DNA from 3 places in the Geodermatophilus sp. URMC 60 genome. Region 1 is predicted to be linked to each of the others. Evidence: predicted binding sites of a transcription regulator. Region 1 holds the regulator's gene; each other region holds the start of a gene.

Region 1 (5,087 bases):
GCCGACACCGGCGTCCCCGTCGGCCGCCCGCCGCGGTGGCTCCTGGTGGTCGCCTTCGTGGTCACGGTCGCGGTGACCGTCGACCTGCTCGGCCGGGGCGTGCTCGAGCGGATGGACCTGAGGGTCTCCGAGGTGGTCAGCGCCTGGGACCTCAAGGACTCCGCCGCCTACTGGCCGGTGTGGGCGGTGACCCAACTGGGTGGGCGCGGCTTCATCCTCATCGTCCTGGCCGGGCTCGTCGGCTACCTCGGGTGGCGGTTCCGCACGGTGGTGCCGCTGCTGCGGGTGCTGCTCGCGCTGGTCCTGCTGACCCTCGTCGTCTACTCGTTCAAGTACGGCACGGGCCGGACGGCGCCGGCCTACCCCGGGTCGTTCTTCCACCGGGACGGTGCGTCCTACCCCTCGGGGCACGTCGCCAACGCGGTGCTCATGTGGGGAGTGGCACGCTGGCAGGTGGTCGAGTACCGCCTCGCGGCATGGGCGCAGCAGACGGCCCGGGCGTTGAGCGTCGCCGGCCCGGTGGCCACCGGGGTGGCCATGGTGTCCCTGGACTTCCACTGGGTCACCGACGCCGTGGTCGGGGCGGCCGTCGGCCTCCTGCTGCTGGGCGTGGTTCACCTACTGGACGCGGTCGTGGTGTCACGCTGGGTCGGTGCCCGAGCTGGCCGGTCCTCCGCGTAGCGGGGTCGGAGGGCGACGTCTGACGGCCGGGACCGGTCTCGCGCTGACGCTCGTCCTCGGCTCCGCCCTGCCGGTGTCCGCACAGCCGGCCGACCCGGCAGCACCGGGAACGCGCTGCCAGCTGACCGACCCCCGTCTGCCCGAGGTCTCCGGGCTGGTCGAGGTGGGCGACCGGATGCTGGCGCACAACGACGGCGGCGACTCGCTCGAGGTCTACGTGCTCGACGCGACGTGTGCCGTGGTCACCGTGCACTCCGCGCCGGTGGACCCCTACGACCCGGAGGACCTGGCGCTGGCCGTCGACGGAACGGTGTGGCTCGCGGACACCGGCGACAACAACGGGACCCGGACGACGGTGGCGCTGCTGGCCCTGCACGCCGACAGCAGCAGTTCCGTCTACCGGCTCGCCTACCCCGACGGTCCACGGGACGTCGAGGCACTGCTGCTCGCGCCCGACGGGACGCCCTACCTGGTGACCAAGGAGGTGCTCGGCGCCAGCGCGGTGTACCGGCCGGTGTCGGCCCTCGTGGAGGACGGCACCGTCGGCCTCACCCAGGTCGGCGGCGTGGACTTCGTGCTCACCGGGACGCCGGGTGGCCCGGTCGGTCGCGCTGGACAGCTCATGGTCACCGGCGGCGCGGTCTCGCCCGACGAGCGGTGGATCGCGCTGCGGACCTACACCGACGCCTACGTCTGGTCGCTGACCGGCTCCGACGTGGTGGGTGCGCTGGCGGGGGAGCCGCGCCGGGTCGCGCTGCCCGAGGCGGCCCAGGGCGAGGCGATCAGCTTCACAGGGGACTCCTCGGGCCTCGTCGTGGCGGGGGAGGGCCTGCCCAGCGACGTCACCGTGGTCCCGCTGCCGGCCGAGGCGGCTCCCCCGCCGGGGACGACGTCCGCGGAGGGCACGGTCTCCGGACTGCGCTCGGGCGGGCACGGGCCGCCGCCGGTCGCAGCCGCGGTCGCCGCGGCCGTCGTCGCCGGCCTGATCGTGTGGCTCGGCGGCGTGTTCGTCCGCCGGCGCGACTGAGAGGGCCGGCCGCCCGCGACCGTCGCCGCGCCGGCGGGACCGGGTCAGACCCGGCGAAGCACCGTGACGACGCGGCCGAGCACGGTGGCGTCGTCGCCGGGGATGGGCTCGTACGCGGGGTTGTGCGGCAGCAACCACACGTGCCCGTCACGCCGCTTGTAGGTCTTCACCGTCGCCTCGCCGTCGATCATGGCGGCGACGATCTCGCCGTTCTCCGCGGTCGGCTGCTGCCGCACGACCACCCAGTCGCCGTCGCAGATGGCCGCCTCGACCATCGAGTCACCGGTGACCTTGAGCATGAACAGCGTGCCCTCGCCCACCAGCTCGCGGGGGAGCGGGAAGACGTCCTCGACCGCCTGCTCGGCCAGCACCGGGCCACCGGCGGCGATCCGGCCGACGAGCGGGACGTAGGTGGGGACGGGGGTCTCCTCGGCGCCGGCGGGGGCGACCACCGTGGGCGCTGGGCCGCCCGGGGTGTCGCCGGGCAGGCGCACGTCGAGCGCGCGCGGGCGGTTCGGGTCGCGGCGCAGCCAGCCCTTCTTCTGCAGCACGCTGAGCTGGTGGGCCACCGATGAGGCCGACGACAGTCCGACTGCCTCGCCGATCTCACGCACCGAGGGCGGGTAGCCGCGCCGCTCGATCGAGTCGCGGATCACCTCGAGGACGCGCCGCTGCCGCTGGGTGAGCCCGTCGCCGGCCTCGCCCCGGTCGGGGAAGGTGCGCACCGATGCCGCCTCGGCCGCCTCCGGTGGGGCGGTCCGGCTGCCCGACGCGCGACGCGACGAGCCGCCTCTGCCCCGGACACCGCTGCCCGACGTCCCCCTGGTGCCCGCCACGTCTCCTCCTCGCCGGCCGTGCCGCCACGGCCCCGTCGTCCTGCGCCCGCCCGGGGAGCCGGACGGGCCGGCCCCGGCCCCGCCGACGCCCTCGCGGCGACGGCGGACGGGTGCTGATCGGGACGGTAGCGCCTCGGCGGCGGTAGTTCAAACGTGTGTTCGAAACGAGGTGCGGTGTCGTGTCGACCCCGTCGGCGGGATGCGGTAGACATCGGACATGCGTTCGATCGAACGTGCGTTCGATCGGTGCCCGGGTCGACGGAGGAGGAGTGGTCATGGCGAGCGTGCGGCAGGCCGTGCTTGAGTTCGACGCCGCGGTGCAGGTCCCGTGGCGACCGTTGCTCGTGTCGCCGGACGGCGGCCGCGGAGCCGGAGCCGACCGGGCGGCGCGGACCGCGGTCCCGTCCGGGCGTGCCGCGCGGATGCTGGCCGCGCCGGGCCTGGCCGGGACCGGACTCCGCGTCGCCGGCCACCTGCGGCCGGTCCCCGACCGCCCGGCGGGCCCGGAGTCGCGGGCCGCGGAGCCGGTGGGGCCGCTCCGGGGCGCGGGCCGGGCCCCGGCGCGCCGGGAGCCGAGTGGCCCTCCTACCCCGTCGCGGGCGGTGCCGGCACGCGCGGTGCGCGGCGGCTGCGCCTCTCCGGGACGCGCCGCGTCCCCCCGGCTGCGCCTGACCCGTCGGGGGCGCCGGCTGGTGCTCGCCCTGGTGCTCGGCGGCGCCGTCGCGCTCGGCTCGGTGGTCGCGCCCCTCGGCGGCGGAGGCGACAGCGGGCTGCGGCTGGCCGGCGAGAGGAGTGTCGTCGTGGAGCCGGGCGACACGGTGTGGTCGATCGCGGGAGAGGTCGCCGGCACCGACCATGACGTGCGCACGGTGGTCGACGCCATCGAGGAGCTCAACGACCTCGAGGGCTCGGTCGTGGTCCCCGGTCAGGTTCTGGAGCTGCCCTGACCGGCACGGCCGGGTCGTCCGGTCAGGGCTCGGTCGAGGAGCGACAAGGGGCGGCGCCGATGTTCGTCAACCCCTCGTGCCGAGTCGCTGACGCTCGGTGGCAGGTGATCGATCTACGGTCGGGTCCGTGTCAGCGATCTCAGGCAGCCGGGCCGCCGTCTTCACGCAGCAGTCGCAGAACTGCGAGGTGTTCGTCGACGGCGCCTGGTGGCCGGGCTCGCTGCTGGGGTGGCGTCACGACGGTGAGGGCGCGTGCCGGATGTGGGTGCGGGTGACCGTGGCCGGCGTCGACCGCGAGACCTGGACCGATCTGGCCGAGGTGCGCCTGCCCGAGGCCCGGCCGGCGCCGGCGCTGGGCCCCGACGGCGGCGTCGACCCCTTCGCGGGCCTCGGCGAGAAACTGCTGCCCGGAGCCTCGGCCGCTCCGCTGCTGTCGCTGAGCGAGGCCGCCGCCCGTGAGCAGCGGGTGGCCGGCGTCGTCCCCGGCTCGGCTCCGGCCGCCGGACGCCGTCGCCGCCGTCACGGTGGCGACGTGACCGCCGAGCAGCCCGCCGTCCACGGCCCGTCCGCCGGCCGGCACCGCGCCGGGCGTCACCGGGCGTCCGACGGCGCAGTGCAGCCGGAGGAGACGCGGGACGCGGAGCCGAGTGACGCGGAGCCGAGTGACGCGGAGCCGAGTGACGCGACGGTGCTCATGCCGCGTGCCACCGAGGCCGACTGCCTGACCCGCCCGCTGCGCCTCGGCGACCGCGTGGCCCGTCCTCGGCTCCCGCGACCCGGTGGGGCACTCCGCGCCTGACGCCGGTCGTCCCTGCGCCTCCACATGCGCACCCCGTCCTCCTGCGGAGCGCCGGCCGCTGCCGGCTGCCCGCTACACCCGACCGACGTGTCGCGCGACCGCTGCGGCGCGTTCCCGGCGTGTCGCCGGGACGGCTGTGACGACTGAGCGCGGGTGGTCACGAAGTCGTCTCGACGGACGACGCGCCTTGCGTTCCGGCTTGCAGATCTAGTGGAGGCGGACCTAGGGTTCCCCTACATCTAGTAGTTGCACCGTTGTGAGTCCGTCCACAGGCCGGTCCTCAGGTCCTCCCCACGACGTCCACCGGATGTCCCCAGGGAGGTCCACAGCCGGCCTCCCGGCCCGTCGCTCCGACCGCTCGCGCAGTCGCCGTGGCGTCCGGGCGGACGAGCACCGGAGCGCGTCACGAGGGGAGGGGATCTGCCGTGCGCTGCCCCTTCTGCCACAACCCGGACAGCCGCGTCATCGACTCGCGCGAGGCCGACGAGGGGGCGACCACCCGCCGCCGCCGGTCGTGCCCCGCGTGCGGGCGGCGCTTCACCACGGTGGAGGAGGCCGTCCTCGCCGTCGTCAAGCGCAGCGGCGTGAGCGAGCCGTTCAACCGCAGCAAGGTGGTGGCCGGCGTCCGCCGCGCCTGCCAGGGGCGGCCGGTCGACGAGGACCAGCTGCAGCAGCTCGCCCAGCAGGTCGAGGACGCCATCCGGGCCACGGGCGCGGCGGAGGTGCCCAGCCACGAGGTGGGGCTGGCCATCCTCCGGCCGCTGCGGGAGCTGGACGAGGTCGCCTACCTGCGCTTC
Region 2 (5,087 bases), 1.6 Mb from region 1:
GATTTGACGTCATCCCCACCTTCCTCCGAGTTGACCCCGGCAGTCTCCCATGAGTCCCCACCACTACGTGCTGGCAACATGGAACGAGGGTTGCGCTCGTTGCGGGACTTAACCCAACATCTCACGACACGAGCTGACGACAACCATGCACCACCTGTGCACGACGCCAAAGGCACCCCGCATCTCTGCGAGATTTCCGTGCATGTCAAGCCTAGGTAAGGTTCTTCGCGTTGCATCGAATTAAGCAACATGCTCCGCCGCTTGTGCGGGCCCCCGTCAATTCCTTTGAGTTTTAGCCTTGCGGCCGTACTCCCCAGGCGGGGCGCTTAATGCGTTAGCTGCGGCACGGAGACCGTGGAATGGCCCCCACACCTAGCGCCCAACGTTTACGGCGTGGACTACCAGGGTATCTAATCCTGTTCGCTCCCCACGCTTTCGCTCCTCAGCGTCAGTTGTTGCCCAGAGACCCGCCTTCGCCACCGGTGTTCCTCCTGATATCTGCGCATTTCACCGCTACACCAGGAATTCCAGTCTCCCCTGCAACACTCAAGTCTGCCCGTATCGACTGCAGGCCCGGAGTTGAGCTCCGGGTTTTCACAGCCGACGCGACAAACCGCCTACGAGCTCTTTACGCCCAATAATTCCGGACAACGCTTGCACCCTACGTATTACCGCGGCTGCTGGCACGTAGTTGGCCGGTGCTTCTTCTGCAGGTACCGTCACCTCACGGCTTCGTCCCTGCTGAAAGAGGTTTACAACCCGAAGGCCGTCATCCCCCACGCGGCGTCGCTGCGTCAGGCTTCCGCCCATTGCGCAATATTCCCCACTGCTGCCTCCCGTAGGAGTCTGGGCCGTGTCTCAGTCCCAGTGTGGCCGGTCACCCTCTCAGGCCGGCTACCCGTCGTCGCCTTGGTAGGCCACTACCCCACCAACAAGCTGATAGGCCGCGGGCCCATCCCCAGCCGGAAACCCTTTCCACCACCAGACCATGCGGTCAGCGGTCATATCCGGTATTAGCCCCAATTTCTTGGAGTTATCCCAGAGCCGGAGGCAGGTTGCCCACGTGTTACTCACCCGTTCGCCACTGATCCCCATCCGAAGACGGTTCACCGTTCGACTTGCATGTGTTAAGCACGCCGCCAGCGTTCGTCCTGAGCCAGGATCAAACTCTCCGTAGATGCTTGACATCCCGGCCTGACAGACCAAGAGCTGACACTCTCGTACATCCATCAACCCAAAGAAACCCACAAAAAAGGGGTTGTTACTTGGCACTGACTTTCGGCACGCTGTTGAGTTCTCAAGGAGCGGACGCGCTCGTACTCCAGCCTTTCGGCCTTCGTTCGAGGCGGTGTTCCCCACTGTACACCGCGCTCCGCATCGGTCGGACCTCGGGGGTTCGTCCGGCGGTTTCCCAGGCTTGCGGCCCGGTCTGTTCTCGCTCGGTGCAGGAAGAACCATACACGACTCGCGGAGGCCCTGCAGGGGGGTCCGCGGAGGTCCGTCCCCCCACCGATGCCCTGTCGCCAGGGCATCGGCGTCCGCCGGGATCAGCCCGTGGGCCGGCCTCGAGGGACACCAGGGTCGACGTCGCCCGCCGCGCCCTGCTCCCCACGCCGGTCGCTGTGCATCACGGGACCGGTGCAGGAGTCGGGCGGCGGTCGGGCGACCCGTTGCCGGAGCCGGCGCCGAGCCCCTCGTCCGCCTCCCGCCACATCCGCTCCGCGTCATGGAGTCGGGGGCGGGCAACCGGCCGGTGTGGGCGGCGGTGTCCCGGCACCCGGCATGAACGCGACGTCCGGCCGCCGGCTTCCTTCCGTACCCGTGGTCGCCGTCACGGTGCGGCACCCCGGCGCCCCGCGTGTCAGGCAACCCCCCGTACCCGTGGTCGCCGTCACGGTGCGGCACCCGGCGCCCCGTGTGTCAGGCGACCCCGCGGGGCCGGAACTGGACGCTCACCCGGGGACCCACCGGCTTGGCCGTCTTCGGGATGCAGTGCTCCCACGTCCGCTGGCACGACCCGCCCATCACGACCAGGTCGCCGTGGCCCAGGGGGAACCGCAGACCCTCGCCACCGCCGACCGGACGGAGCAGCAGCGGCCGCGGTGACCCGAAGGACACGATCGCCACCATCGTGTCGGCGCTGCGGCCGCGGCCGAGCCGGTCCCCGTGCCAGGCGACGCTGTCGCGGCCGTCGCGGTACAAGCACATGCCCGCGCTGACGAACGACTCGCCGAGCTCGGGTCCGTAGTGCGCGTCCAGTGCGTCCCGGGCCTCGGTGAGGAGGGGGTGGGGCAGCGGCTCGCCGCCGCCGTACCACCGCAGCAGGCGGGGGACGGCGACCTCGCGCTCGTACATCTGCCGCCGGTCGGCCCGCCAGCCGATGTCGCCGAGCAGCACGTCGAGGACCTCGTCGGACCCCTGGACCCAGCCGGGCAGGTGGTCGACCCAGGCGCCGTGGCTGAGGTGGTGCCGGGTGACCGAGAGCGGCCCGAGCGTGGCCTCCTCGGCGAGGTCCCACATCGACGGCTGGTGCGCGAGCGACATGGCGGCAGGCTACGCTGGATCGAACCTGTGTACGAGTGCCTACGGCGTGCGCGGTTCCTCCCGAGGAGGCCCGTCCCGGGTCCCACCCGAGGTCGCGAGAGGGGCCTTCTTCAGGCGGTGAGCGCCAGCGCGAAGGGCAGCACGCGCGAGGCCCCGGCCAGTCGCAGCTCCCGGCCGGCGACGGTCATCGTCCAGCGCGAGTCGGCGAGGTCGTCGACGAGGAGCACCGGCACCGGACCGAGTTCGGCCAGCCGCTCGCGCAGCTCCGGGCCGACGACGATGCGCTGCCACACGCCGGCGAGCCGGAAGGCGCTGTTCCCGCCGGGCTGCCCGGTCGGGCCGCCGTGCGCGAGGGACAGCTCCCCGAGGTAGGGCAGCTGGCCCAGCCCCGCCAGTCCCCGCGCCAGTCCGGTGACGAGGCGCGGCCGGCGGCGGGAGGGGACGGCGACCACCCCGGCCGGGCGCTCTGCCCAGTCCCAGGCGGCGAGCACCCGGGCGCACGCCCGCAGCAACTCCGCGTCCGGGGGGACGTCCGAGGGTGCCCGCCGCACCGGCACGTCGAACGCGGCGTCCGGGTCCTCCTCCAGGCCCGGGGCCTCGAGGTCGACCACCCCGCCGACGCCGTCGTCGCCCAGCAGGCCGCGCAGTCGCTGGCCCCAGCCCAGGTCGGTGAGCCGGGCGACGGCCCGGCCGGGGTCGAGCTGCTCGCCCGGGGCGATCCTGCCCTTGACCTCGACGCCTAGCCGGTCGGCGCCGGTCGGCCACTGCGCGCGCGGCGCGAGCTCCACGCCGGGTCGGTCGAGCGCGGCGGAGGCGGCCTGGGCGGCACCCTCCGGGACGTCGGTGGAGTACCAGGGGCCCGCGCAGACGTCGCAGCGGCCGCAGGGCGCAGCGGTCGGGTCGTCGAGGGACTCCTGGAGGAAGGCCATGCGGCACTGCGCCTCGTCGACCGGGCGCGCGTAGGCGATCATGGCCCGCTGCTCGGCCTCCCGGGTGCGGGTCACGCGGGCGTAGCGGTCGGCGTCGTACACCCACGGCCGACCGGTGGACCGCCAGCCGCCCTGCACCCGCTCGACCGCGCCGTCGACGGCGAGCACCTTGAGCAGCAGCTCCAGCCGGGAGCGGCGGACGTCGGCCACCGTCTCGAGCCGTGCCACCGACCACGCCTTCCCGTCGGCCATCGCGGACAGCACCGCGGCGGCGTGGTCCTCCCGCGGCATGGAGGAGGTGGCGAACCACTGCCAGATCGCGAGGTCCTCGGGGCCGGGGAGCAGCAGCACGTCGGCGTGCTCGACGGCGCGGCCGGCGCGGCCCACCTGCTGGTAGTAGCTGACCGGCGACGACGGCGCCCCCAGGTGGACGACGAAGCCGAGGTCGGGCTTGTCGAAGCCCATGCCCAGCGCCGAGGTCGCCACGAGCGCCTTGACCCGGTTCTCCCGCAGCGCCTCCTCGGCGTCCTTGCGGTCGGCGTCGTCGAGCCGGCCGGTGTAGGCGCGCACCTCGTGGCCGGCGTCGCGCAGCAAGGCGGCGGTCTCCTCGGCGGCGGCCACGGTGAGCGTGTAGACGATGCCGCTGCCCGGCAGGTCGCCGAGGTGGGCGGCGAGCCACGCCAGCCGCGCCCGGTCCGTGGGCAGCCGGAGCACGCCGAGGCGCAGCGAGTCGCGGGCCAGGGGACCGCGCACCGTCGTCACATCCACGCCACCGGCGCCGAGCTGCTCGGCGACGTCGGCGACCACGCGCTCGTTGGCCGTGGCGGTGGTGGCGAGCACCGGCGTCCCGGCCGGGAGGGTGCCCAGCAGGTCGCGGATGCGGCGGTAGTCCGGGCGGAAGTCGTGGCCCCAGTCGGAGACGCAGTGCGCCTCGTCGACGACGAGCAGGCCGCACCGGGCGACCAACCCCGGCAGCTGCTCCTCGCGGAAGCGCGGGTTGGTCAGCCGCTCCGGGGAGACGAGCAGGACGTCGACCTCGTCGGCGGCCAGGGCCGCCGCGACGTCGTCCCACTCGGTGGCGTTGGCACTGGAGATCTCGACGGCGCGGATCCCGGCGCGCGCCGCCGCGGCGACCTGGTCGCGCATCAGCGCGAGCAGCGGGCTGACCAGCAGCGTGGGGCCGGCGCCGCGCCGGCGCAGCAGCGCGGTGGAGACGAAGTAGACCGCCGACTTGCCCCACCCGGTGCGCTGCACCACCAGGGCCCGCTCGGAGCGCTCGACCAGCGCGGCGACGGCGGCGTCCTGGCCCTCGCGGAAGACCGCGTCGGGACGGCCGGTCAGCTCGCGGAGGACCTGGAGGGCCTCGGTGGCGAGGTCGGCGGACGGCGCGGCGGTGGTCATGGTTCCCGACAGTAGGCAGCGGGAGCGACAGGACCGGCCGCCGCGCGCACCCTGGGGACGGAGAGGGAGGATCCACAGGTGATGCGACCGCCGGACAACCACGTGCACACCAGGTGGTCCTGGGACACCGCCGACTCCTCCACGATGGTGCGCGTCTGCGAGCGGGCGGTCGACCGGGGCCTGCCCGCCATCGCCTTCACCGAGCACCTCGAC
Region 3 (5,087 bases), 2.6 Mb from region 1:
CAGGCCCGACGCGGCAGCCGCCGCGCTCGAGGACGGCGAAGCGGTCGTGGCGGGAGCAGTCGTGGCGGGAGTGGTCGTGCCCGGTGCGGCGTACGGGGAGGACGCGGAGCTGCGGGTCGGGTCGGCGAACGTCTCGACACCGGCCGGTGACGGGTCCTGCCGGGTGCTCGCGGTCGACCGCGCGGCGCTGTCCCCCTGCGCGGTCGCCATGATCGTGGCGGTGGCGACCACCACGGCCGCGCCCTGCCACAGGCCCGGCCCCTGCCGCCGGGACGTGGTCGGCACCCGGGGGACGAGCGAGCGTCGCTGGCGCGGACGTGCACCGCGACCGGCCCCGGACTGCTTCGACATCGATCCGTCCCCCACGACCCGACCCGTACGCATCGCTGCTGTCCCGGTCAGTCTCTCCCGGGGCGGCGACCGCCGCGCCCGCCAATCCGGGGGGTGCGGGTGGCACGGACGGGCGTGCCGCAGCAGGCGGGCCCAGGGGCCCGCACCGCCCGGTCACCGGGCAGGAGCGGCACCAGGTCGCGCCCCCGCGCACTCGGCGTCGACGAGCACCTGGTCGGGTGCGGGGGGCGCGTTCCGGCCGCTCCTGGACCTCCACGGCGTCCGGGCCTGTGGGCGCTGTGATCACTGCTGCACGCGTGACCCCGGCCCGAGCCGCCCAGCGGCGGCCCACCAGGAGGAGGGGCGCGCTGCCCGTCCGCGGTCGCCTGCGGCGGTGTGCCGTCCACCCCCTCGGGGTGACGTTCGCGTTGCACGACTGGACCTCCGTGCCGTCGGTGCCGACCGTCCTGGCAACCGATGGAAGGAGCCGTCATGCGGAACATGGCGTGCAGGGCCGTGGCCCAGGCCTCGCTGGTGGCGACGACGGCCTCGCTGGACGACGAGCAGGCGTGGCCGTTGCTGCTGGTCGCCGGCTGGCTGACCACCGCAGCCGACCTGGTGCAGCAGGCCGATGCCCTGGAGGCCGTCCTCGTCTGAGGCCCGGCTGCGGGGTGCGGCCCGGTGACGACGGGGGCCGTGCACGACCTCCTGGCTCCCGCATCGGGTCCAGAAGCGACGTCCCCGCCGCGGCCCGCTGTCTCGACGCGGGGGCGTGGGGCGCCGGTCCTCGTGCTGCTCGTCGTCGCCGAGCTGCGCGGCCACCATCGCCCCACGCGCCACCATCGCCCCACGCGCCCCGGGTGCTCCGCGCCGACCGACCACCGCAGCTCCTCACGCTGTCAGTGCGCGGTTGCACGCGGCTGACCTGCCGCTTCCTCTTGTGTCGAGACCTACTCGAACATATGATCGAACGCGTGGGCGGTGGGACGCGGACGGGCACGCTGGGTGCTGTGGCGCCTGCTGTGGGCTGGGCGTCCGGCCCGTTGGGGGCGGTGCAGGCCGCGGCACGGGAGATGAGCCGGCAGGCGGCCGTGCGGGTGCGGGCGGTGGCGGCGTTCGCCGCGACCCGCCCGGCGAGCACCGACCGGGCGCAGGGTGAGCGCGGGGCGATGTCGGCCGAGCGGTGGGCGGCGCGGGCCGAGGTGTTGCGGCCGGTGAGCGAGTGGGCCGCCCAGGAGCTGTCCATCGCGTTGAACGTCACCACCCAGGCCGCCGAGGCGGAGCTGGAACGCTCGGTCACGCTGGTGACCCGGCTGCCGCGGGTGCTGGAGGGACTAGAGGCCGGGCTGCTGCACGAGCGGCACCTGTGGTGCCTGCTCGAGCACGTCGCGCCGATCGCCGACGACGCCCGGCGGGCCCGAGTCGAGCACGAGGTGCTGGAGTGGATGGCCGCCCGCAACCAGGTCACCACCTCGGCCGCGCTCGGCGACCGGGTGCGGCGGGTGGTCGCCCGGCTGGGCGCCCGGGACGCGGCGCAGGATCTGGCGCGGGCACTGACGCGGCGGGGGATCTCGCTGCGGGCCGACCGCACGCCGGGGATGTCGGTGCTGACGGTGGTGTGCACCACCCCGGAGGCGCAGGCGTTACACCGGGCGCTGGGTGCCTACGCCGACGCCCTGGAGGCCGAGCCCGGTGACGGGCGCACCCGGGGGCAGCAGCTGGTGGACTGCCTGATGGACCTGGTGCTGCGCCCCGGGCAGGCCGAGCTGCCGCCGGTGCAGGCGCTGCTGACCATCGTCGCCTCGGTGCACACCGTCCTGGGTGGAGACCAGCTCGGTGAGGTCGACGGCAAGCCGGTGCCCGCTGAGATGGCCCGCCAGCTCGCCCGCGCCTTCGCCGGCCTGCACCCGACCCCGCTCGCCGCTGACGGGACCGCCCGGGCCGCCGAGGACACCGGCGCCCGGTCGACCGCCACGGCCGACTCCGCGGCTTGCTCCGCCACCGAGGGCATCGGCGTCGAGTCGGCCGCCCGCGACTCGACCACTCAGGCCGCACGTGCCGACGTCGCGTCTGCTGCCGGCGGCGTTCCGTGGCCGGTCGACGTCGAGGGCGGCCCGATCGAGCGGGCCGCGGCCGAGCTCAGCGACCCCGACTTCGACCGGTGGCTCGATGACCTGGTCCGCCGCGGCTTCGGCGACGACCCCGCCCCTGGTGACCCGGGTTGGGAGCCCGGCGGACCACCCGAGCCGGCCGGGTGGGACGTCGGCCCGTGGGTCGACCCGTGTGAATGGCTCGACGACCTGGCCGACCTCGAGGAGTCGGGCGAGGACCATCCAGCTCCACCGAGGAGCGACTCGGCTGCTCCATCAGGGGATGCGGGGGCCACTTCCCGAGGTGGCTGGTGGGCTGCGGCCGACCGCGCCGTGGCCGACGTCGGCGATGCGGTGCACGCCGCCCGCATCGCGCTGGGGGCCGCGCAGCGGATGGTGCGCACCGCGCAGCGCGCCGACGCTGCTGACGAGGCCGCCTGGCAGGCGGGTGCCGCCGGGCGGGTCAGCACCGCCGAGGACACCCTCGGGGCGCTGGCCACGGCCGCCGACACCCAGCGCGAGGAGCTGGCCGCCCTCCTCGGCGCCACCGCCGGGGGTGGGCTGGCCGACCGGCCGCGGATCGCGGTCACCGACGCGACCACCGGCGCCCTGCTGGCACTGACCGACCTGACCGAGCTGCGCCGCGCCGGCACCTGCGGGCGACCGGCGTGCCGGCGGCGGCCGGAGACCTGCGGTCACGACCTGACCGGCCGGCCCGGCGCCGGTAGCCGCGGCCATCCGCGGCTACCGGCCCGCCGCGCCGCTGGACCGCTTCGCCCGCGCCCGGGACCGGCACTGCCGCTTCCCCGGCTGCCGCCGCCGCATCCCCGCCGCCGGCGAACTCGACCACGTCCGCGCCTGGCCCGACGGCGACACCGCCGCGGCCAACCTCGCCGGCTTCTGCACCGCCCACCACCGCGGCAAGCACCAGGCACCGGGCTGGACCTACGCCATGGCCCCCGACGGCACCCTCACCGTCACCACCCCCACCGGCCTGACCGCCGTCACCGAACCACCCCCGTACTGACCGGACGACACCATCCCGCGGCATCGAGCGCGGTCCCCACGGACACGGCGAGACCCTGACCCGGGGACGGATCGGTCCTCCGCAGCGGCACGCACCCTGGCCGCGCGCCCCGGGATCGGGCCGCGACGAGGGGCAGTCAGCCGACGGCGATCTGGCCGCCCGGCGGGTGCGACCGCACGACGACGAGTACGTCCTCGGGCTCGAGCGTGCCGATCAGCGGGTCGTCGAAGCGCAACGTGCGCCCGCCGCGGGTCACCGACAGCACGATGTCGCGCAGCTGCCGCGGACCCAGGCCCACCTCGCCGGCGCTGACCCGGCGCTGCTGGAGGTCGAGTCCTTGGCCGCCGGTGACGAGGTCCTCGACCGTGGCCACGACCCGCGGGGCGTCCGTGGACAGGCCCAGCAGCCGGCCCGAGGTCGCCGAGGTCGTGATGACCGTGTCGGCACCCGACTGGCGCAGCAGCGCGGCGTTCTCCTCCTCGCGTACCGACGTCGTGATCGGCACGCTGGGGTTCAGCTGGCGCACGGTGAGCGTGATCAGCACCGAGGCGTCGTCCCGGTTGGCGGCGACGATCACGGCGCGGGCGCGCTCGACGTGCGCTCGGCGCAGGACGTCGGTGCGGCCGGCATCGCCGACGATCCCGTGCAGCCCCACCGAGTTGGCCTCTTCGATCGCCCGGGGCTCGGGGTCGACGATGACGATCTGCTCCAGCGGCGTACCGCTGGCCTGCAGGGAGCGGATCGCGCTGCGGCCCTTGGTGCCGTAGCCGCACACGATGACGTGCTGACGCACGCGGGACCTCCAGCGGCGGATGCGGAACTCCTCCCGCGAGCGCGCGGTGAGCGCCTCGAGGGTGGTCCCGATGAGGACGATGAGGAAGAGCACGCGCAGCGGCGTGATGACGAGCAGGTTGATCAGGCGGGCCTGCTCGGTCACCGGCGTGATGTCGCCGTACCCGGTGGTCGAGAGCGTGACCGTCGCGTAGTACGCAGCGTCCAGCAGGGTGATGTCACCCAGGTCGTCGAGGTCCCGGTAGCCCTCCCGGTCGAGGTAGACCAGCAGCACCGTGACCACGAAGACCACGACGGCGAAGACGATCCTCCGGGCGACCTGGCGGATCGGCGAGGGCTCGACGTGCGCGAGTTGCACGCCGGTGTGCTCGGTCCCCGACTGGATCTCGCTCGCCACCCGCCGGACGATAGTGAGCGGACCGCGATGCTGCCTGCACGCCGCACCCGTCCGGGTGAGCGGACGGGCGCGGCGAGTGGGGCGACGGGCGGCTGCTCCCGGAGGTCAGCTTCCGGTGACGGCGGACCGCTCCCGCGCGGCGAGCTCCCGCTTGAGCACCTTGCCCGCGGCCGACACCGGGATCGCGTCGATGAAGACGACGTCGCGCAGCCGCTTGTACGGCGTCACCCTGTCGTTGACCGCGGCCATCACCGACTCGGCCGTCAGCGCGGCGCCGGCGTCGTCGGCCTTGCGGACGACGTAGGCCACCGGCAGCTCGCCGGCCTCGTCGTCGGGCCGGCCCACCACCGCCGCCCCCGCCACCCCGGGCACGCCGAAGAGCAGCTCCTCCAGCTCGCGCGGGAAGACGTTGTAGCCCTTGTAGAGCAGCATGTCCTTGGTGCGGTCGACG

Evidence for each region. Region 1 encodes LexA, which represses DNA repair genes until DNA is damaged. Its sites were predicted from a motif close to TCGAACANNTGTTCGA; they were not measured.
Region 2: the regulator LexA is predicted to act here: its motif matches at 2,564-2,579, upstream of ACWIX3_RS05045 (alpha-ketoglutarate-dependent dioxygenase AlkB).
Region 3: the regulator LexA is predicted to act here: its motif matches at 1,285-1,300, upstream of ACWIX3_RS09830 (DUF222 domain-containing protein).

Annotation. Positions count from the first base shown of each region.
Region 1 covers NZ_CP199958.1:4,798,104-4,803,190, reverse strand. The annotation lists gene ACWIX3_RS22610 (phosphatase PAP2 family protein) at 1-681, shown strand, start outside; gene ACWIX3_RS22605 (hypothetical protein) at 755-1,708, shown strand; gene lexA (transcriptional repressor LexA) at 1,753-2,544, opposite strand; gene ACWIX3_RS22595 (LysM peptidoglycan-binding domain-containing protein) at 2,820-3,491, shown strand; gene ACWIX3_RS22590 (hypothetical protein) at 3,619-4,290, shown strand; gene nrdR (transcriptional regulator NrdR) at 4,716-5,087, shown strand, end outside.
Region 2 covers NZ_CP199958.1:1,042,723-1,047,809, reverse strand. The annotation lists rRNA gene ACWIX3_RS05050 (16S ribosomal RNA) at 1-1,178, opposite strand, end outside; gene ACWIX3_RS05045 (alpha-ketoglutarate-dependent dioxygenase AlkB) at 1,921-2,544, opposite strand; gene ACWIX3_RS05040 (DEAD/DEAH box helicase) at 2,655-4,874, opposite strand; gene ACWIX3_RS05035 (PHP domain-containing protein) at 4,956-5,087, shown strand, end outside.
Region 3 covers NZ_CP199958.1:2,041,328-2,046,414, forward strand. The annotation lists partial or broken gene ACWIX3_RS09820 (lytic murein transglycosylase) at 1-384, opposite strand, end outside; gene ACWIX3_RS09825 (hypothetical protein) at 823-987, shown strand; gene ACWIX3_RS09830 (DUF222 domain-containing protein) at 1,341-3,506, shown strand; gene ACWIX3_RS09835 (potassium channel family protein) at 3,584-4,636, opposite strand; gene ACWIX3_RS09840 (class I adenylate-forming enzyme family protein) at 4,742-5,087, opposite strand, start outside.